DNA from 2 places in the Pararhizobium sp. DWP1-1-3 genome. Region 2 is predicted to be linked to the other one. Evidence: riboswitches for the same ligand, from Rfam matches in the RefSeq annotation. Region 2 holds a riboswitch; the other holds the start of a gene.

Region 1 (3,204 bases), on a different contig from region 2:
AGGCTTTCAGCCCCGTCGGAGAGCGTGCCGACTGGCTGCAATAGCCGCAATCCTCGGCGCATCCACCGGTTTTGATCGACAACAAACGGCTGATTTGCACAGCGTTGGGATCGAAATTTTCGCGGTGAACCGAGTGCGCCTGAAAGAGCAAATCGTTGAATGGAAAATTATAGATAATTTTTGCGTCATCGGGAGAAAAGCGAGCTATTTGGGGATCTTCCCCATAAGAAATCTCGCCTATAACGCTCTTTTCAACAGGGAAATCAGCGTGTTTTTCATCTCTCAGCATCTGGTACCCATTCGATAGATTAAAAATAATAATTATCTATAATTTATCGAAGGACAGAAAACCGCAACCGCCTTTTTGATGCAAAACGGATAAATTCACGTAATACGTGCTGTGGTAATGCTGCGGCACGCGCCGGGAGCGAGCAAAATCAGGGAAAATAAGCTGTGAAAAAATCGTCAGCCGACGATGGCAAAAGCGTCACGGGTTGCGCCGGAAGCGTTGCGGACGGGTTTTTGGCCGATCCATTGTACGTGCCGCTCAAGCACAGGCGCGGCGTTTTCGATATTGCCCTGACGCAGAAATGTCAGGATGGCGCGGTGATCGTGATCGGTGCGCACTTCCCATTCGGTTCGCCAGCTGGCGAACAGGAAACGGGCACTGGCCGCATGCAGATCGCTGATGGCGGCCAAGAGGCGCGGCATGCCGCAGGGAGTCAGAATCAGCGTGTGAAAACGGCGGTTTGCCTCCTCCCAGGAGCGGACATCATGGGAATTGTCGCCCGCAACGGTGGCCTCTTCGGCTTGATCCAGAATGGCAGCCGTCAGATGCGGCGCCGCATGCCGAAGGGCCAGAACCTCAAGGGCTGCCCGCATTTGCGCCACTTCGCGCACTTCCTTCAGATCGAAGGACGCAACCCGCACGCCCCGGCGCGGTTCGCTGACCGCAAGCCCCTGCGCTTCCAGCCGGCGGAAGGCCTCGCGCACCGGCACGTGGCTGGTTCCGAACTCCTCGGCAATATGGTCCTGGCGCAGCTTCGTGCCCGGGTCCAATTGCCCGGTGACGATCCTGTCGGCAAGGATGCGGCTGATGCGGCTGGCAATCGTGTCTTCGCTCGCTGAGGTCATGTTTTATAGATAATTTGCCGGGGCGGCGCTGTCGAGGGCGCGATTGTAATCATTGGATATCTTCACAGTCTTCCGGCGCTCAACGAGAGCCGCACGCCGGGTGCTGCGCCAAACGGCCCTTGACGCTCCGTCCAAAACTGTGGCTAGATCGGCGCATTCACCAGGGGGGTCCCGACAAGGGGCTGAGATTCTGCTGGCATGATCGGTGGCTTTGCCGCCCTCAAGCAGCGCAGTGACCCGTTGAACCTGATCCAGTTCATACTGGCGTAGGGACGGTGCAAGCGCTGTTGAGACTCGGATTCCGTTTGCGGATTCGCGTCGGCGTCTTTTCATCATTCCGGCTCTGATGACTGGGTCTCCAACTTTGGAGCCTCAACCATGACTATTGCCGCAAAAAACATCACACCCACAGTTACCACGGGCCCGTTGCCAGCCTCCCGCAAGGTGCATATTCCGGGCGAACTCTACCCGGATATCCGCGTGCCGATGCGCGAAATTTCCGTGCATCCCACCTCGGGCGAACCGCCCGTCACCGTTTACGATCCCTCCGGCCCCTACACGGATCCGGCGCACATCGTCTCGATCGACGCCGGTCTGTCCCGGCAGCGCCAGGCCTGGGCTACCGCGCGTGGCGATGTCGAGACCTATGACGGCCGCCACGTCAAACCCGAAGACAACGGCTTTGCCACCGGCGAACGGCTGACGCCGGAATTTCCCCACCGCAACCAGCCCCTGCGCGCCAAGAACGGCAAGGCTGTGACCCAAATCGCCTATGCCCGTGCCGGCATCATCACGCCGGAAATGGAATATATCGCCATCCGCGAAAACCTCGGCCGCAAACCGCCGAACGGAGCGCTGGTGCGCGACGGCGAGAATTTCGGCGCCAGCATTCCCGATCACGTGACGCCGGAATTCGTCCGCCAGGAAATTGCCCGTGGGCGAGCCGTCATCCCGGCCAATATCAACCACCCGGAATCCGAGCCGATGATCATCGGCCGGAATTTTCTGGTGAAGATCAATGCCAATATCGGCAATTCCGCCGTCACCTCGTCGATGGCCGAGGAAGTCGAAAAAATGGTCTGGGCGACGCGCTGGGGCGCCGATACCGTCATGGACCTATCGACCGGCCGCAACATCCACAATATCCGCGAGTGGATCATCCGCAATTCGCCGGTTCCGATTGGCACCGTGCCGCTCTATCAGGCGCTGGAAAAGGTCAATGGCATTGCCGAGGACCTGAACTGGGAGGTCTATCGCGATACGCTGATCGAGCAGGCCGAGCAGGGCGTCGACTATTTCACCATCCATGCCGGCGTGCGGCTCGCCTATATCCCGCTCACCGTCAACCGCGTCACCGGCATCGTTTCGCGCGGCGGCTCGATCATGGCCAAGTGGTGTCTTCATCACCACAAGGAAAGCTTCCTCTACGAGCATTTCGACGAAATCTGCGACATTGCGCGCGCCTATGACGTGACCTTCTCTCTGGGGGACGGCCTGCGACCCGGCTCGATCGCCGATGCCAATGACGCCGCGCAGTTTGCCGAACTCGAAACGCTCGGCGAACTCACGCAAATTGCCTGGGCCAAGGATTGCCAGGTGATGATCGAAGGCCCCGGCCATGTGCCGATGCACAAGATCAAGGAAAACATGGACAAGCAGCTGGAAGTCTGCGGCGAGGCACCTTTCTACACGCTTGGGCCGCTGACGACCGACATCGCCCCCGGCTACGACCACATCACGTCGGGCATCGGCGCTGCGATGATCGGCTGGTTCGGCACGGCGATGCTCTGCTATGTCACGCCGAAGGAGCATCTCGGCCTGCCCGACCGCAATGACGTCAAGGTCGGTGTCATCACCTACAAGATCGCCGCCCATGCTGCCGACCTTGCCAAGGGGCACCCGGCCGCCCAGCTGCGCGACGACGCCTTGTCGCGGGCCCGCTTCGAGTTTCGCTGGGAAGACCAGTTCAACCTGTCGCTCGATCCGGAAACGGCGCGCTCCTTCCATGACGAGACCCTGCCGAAGGAAGCCCATAAAGTCGCGCATTTCTGCTCGATGTGCGGGCCGAAA
Region 2 (3,204 bases):
CATCGCCGCAGGTCTTGCACGCGGCACCACGGCGATCCCAGGCATCGCCGACATCGAAAAGCTGACGCCGCTGGCGCTGTCGACGCTGCCGGAGGCAACGCGCCAGCTGGTGGCGCAGAGCTATACGGCCGCCTTCCTGCCGCTGTTTCTGACGGCCGGCGGTATTTCGCTGATCGCGTTGATTGCGGCGATCAGCCTGAAGGCCGTGCGGTTGCCGCAGAAGCCGGCGGGGTGAGGGGGTGCTCCCCTTGTGGGGAGGGTCGGAGCGAAGCTGCGGGGAGGGGTTCTTTTTCCGGAATTCGGGAGCAACTGCCATAACGTGATGGGGTCAAATATAGACCATTCGCGGCACTTGAACGCATTTTTGGGGGGCGACCATTCCGGTTCCCGGTGACATATTCGATTTGGTGGCAATGTATCGGTACAGAACATCGTCCCGCGCTTCGCTCATGAAACTGTCAAAATGGCAATGCACTTGAAAAACCCAAGTTGTTAGGTTATTGTGAAACATGGTCACCGTTCTGCGCGCTGCCGGGATGCGATTTGTCATCTACCCCGATGACCACGAGCCGGCGCACGCCCATGTTTATGGGGAGGGGGAAGCCCGCATCGATATCCTTGATCTCACCGTGTTATCGAACAGGGGAATGAAGAAGCGGGATTTGAGTGTGGCCCTTGCCATCGTTCAGGCAAACCAGCGCCTGTTCATCGAAAAATGGGAGAGTATTCATGGGTGAGATCATTCTTGAAGATCGCCACTACCAAGCAGCGACCATGCAGGGGGATGCGGAGCGCAACCAGTCGCCGATCCCCGCTTCGGTTCGTTTCGATGAAGCATCCGGCCGCATCGTCGTGGATTTCACCAACGGAGCTGCTTTCATGGTGCCCGCCCGAGCGATACAGGGCCTGGAGAATGCAACGGACGTGCAGTTGGCTGAAGTCGAGCTTATGGGCGAAACCGGACTGCACTGGGAAACCCTGGACGTGGATTTCACCATCGCGGGTTTGATGAACGGCATATTCGGAACTGTAAAATTCATGGATGCGCAACGCCGGGGTGGTCAATCCCGGTCAGCGGCCAAGATCAAGGCAAGCCGCGCCAACGGTGCCAAGGGCGGACGCCCACGCAAGACCAGCTAGGCCTTGCAGGATCAGAGCTGAAAGGGCAGTTGATGCCTCATTGCGTTCTTTTCCGTTTTGAAAAGAAGTCCCCGCCCAATCCCCACAAGCGGAGGGGCTCGACCGTGGCAGCTGCGAAACCGCGCGCGACATGACAGCCTGCACTCCCAAGCCCCCTTGCCAAGCATTTCCCTCAGGTCTAAACCTCCTTCTGCTCTAACGGGGTGCCGGTCGTTCTTTTTTGGAACGTTCGGCTGAGAGGCTTTTTGAAAGCCAACCCGAAGAACCTGATCCGGTTTGTACCGGCGGAGGGATTAGACGGCACATTCCAGCGCCCTATTCCCATTTTTTGGATTTATAAGGAGGCGCGGATGCGCAAGGCAATCATTCCATTTTTCGCGGCGTTTGCTGCCCTTACGGCCTCGTTTTCCGCCTCGGCCGAAGACCAGGTGCTGACGGTCTATACCTATGAGAGCTTTACCAGCGAATGGGGCCCCGGCGCCAAGGTGGCGGAAGCGTTTGAAAAGACCTGCGGCTGCAAGCTGTCTTATGTCAGCGTTGCCGACGGCGTCGAGCTTCTCACCCGGCTGAAGCTTGAGGGCGCCTCCTCCAAGGCCGATATCGTGCTGGGCCTCGATACCAATCTCGTGTCCGAGGCGAAGGCGACCGGCTTCTTTGCGCCGCACGGCGTCGATACCTCGGCCGTCAAGGTTCCCGGCGGCTTTGCCGACGATACGTTCGTTCCCTATGACTACGGCCATTTTGCGGTGATCTATGACACACAGGTGATGAAGGAACCGCCGAAAAGCCTGAAGGAACTGGTCGAGGGTGACCAGAACCAGAAGATCGTCATCGAGGATCCGCGCACCTCGACGCCGGGTCTCGGCCTGCTGCTCTGGATGAAGTCGGTCTATGGCAATGAAGCGCCTGCCGCCTGGGCAAAACTCAAAGACCGCGTGCTGACCGTTACCCCCGGCTGGTCGGAAGCCTACGGCCTGTTCACCAAGGGCGAGGCGCCGATGGTGCTGTCCTACACGACCTCGCCGGCCTATCACATGGTTGCCGAAAATACTGACCGCTATCAGGCGGCTTCCTTCTCCGAAGGCCATTACATCCAGATCGAAGTGGCTGCCATGACCAAGGCTGCCAAGGACCCGGCGCTCGCCAAGCAGTTTCTCTCCTTCGTCACCGGCCCTGAGTTCCAGTCGATCATCCCGACGACCAACTGGATGATGCCGGTTGCCGCCACCAAGGAACCGCTGCCGGAGGCATTCGGCAAGCTGGTGACGCCGGAAAAGACATTTTTGATGCCGTCGGACGAGGTGGCCGCCAACCGCAAGGCCTGGATCGACGAGTGGCTGGCGGCGATGAGCAAGAACTGACACCGCCAGCGATGATTGTTTCGTCGTGGCTGTGGAGAACGGTTTTCCTCTTCTCCCCAGCGGGGAGAAGTGCCGAGCGACTGCGAGGCGATGAGGGGGCGGTTCGGCACATTCTGAGTGTTTGGCCCCCTCATCCGGCCCTGCGGGCCACCTTCTCCCCGATGGGGAGAAGAGGGGACGAGGTGACGCCCGTAAACGAGATAAAGTCATCATGATCAACCGCATGGAACGACGTTGGACGCTAACCGCCGGGGCGCTTTGCCTCGGGGGCATTGTGCTGTTCGTCTGCCTGGCGGCGGCCGCTCTTCTCGCATTTGATGAGCCGGGTTCTGCCAATGACGGCATGGTATTCGATGCCTATGTCTGGCGTGTGGCCCGGTTCACGCTGTTGCAGGCGTCGCTTTCGACAGTTCTTTCCATCGTCTTCGCCATCCCCGTTGCCCGGGCGCTGGCGCGGCAGGCTGTCTTTCCGGGCCGTGTCTGGATCATCCGGCTGATGGCGTTGCCGCTCGGGCTGCCGGCGCTGGTGGCGGCTCTGGGGCTGATCGGCATCTGGGGGCGGCAGGGGGTGCTGAATACCGCGCTTGTGGCTGTTGGGCTCGATCAGCCGGTCAGTATCTATGGCCTGTCGGGTATTCTCGTCGCCCATGTTTTCTTCAACATGCCGCTGGCGGCACGGCTGATGCTGGGCGGGCTCGAGCGC

What was found. Region 2 has a riboswitch for thiamine pyrophosphate ahead of thiB (thiamine ABC transporter substrate binding subunit). Riboswitches for the same ligand answer to the same signal wherever they lie in the genome.
Region 1: another riboswitch for thiamine pyrophosphate. It lies ahead of thiC (phosphomethylpyrimidine synthase ThiC); the one in region 2 lies ahead of thiB (thiamine ABC transporter substrate binding subunit).

Annotation. Positions count from the first base shown of each region.
Region 1 is NZ_JAFCTR010000002.1:644,972-648,175, forward strand. Features, by position in the region: gene bioB (biotin synthase BioB) at 1-232, opposite strand, end outside; gene ACP7BS_RS07685 (GntR family transcriptional regulator) at 466-1,134, opposite strand; TPP riboswitch at 1,287-1,425, shown strand; gene thiC (phosphomethylpyrimidine synthase ThiC) at 1,513-3,204, shown strand, end outside.
Region 2 is NZ_JAFCTR010000018.1:62,362-65,565, reverse strand. Features, by position in the region: gene ACP7BS_RS26050 (MDR family MFS transporter) at 1-235, shown strand, start outside; gene ACP7BS_RS26045 (DUF4160 domain-containing protein) at 510-737, shown strand; gene ACP7BS_RS26040 (DUF2442 domain-containing protein) at 730-1,140, shown strand; TPP riboswitch at 1,330-1,450, shown strand; gene thiB (thiamine ABC transporter substrate binding subunit) at 1,491-2,501, shown strand; gene thiP (thiamine/thiamine pyrophosphate ABC transporter permease ThiP) at 2,713-3,204, shown strand, end outside.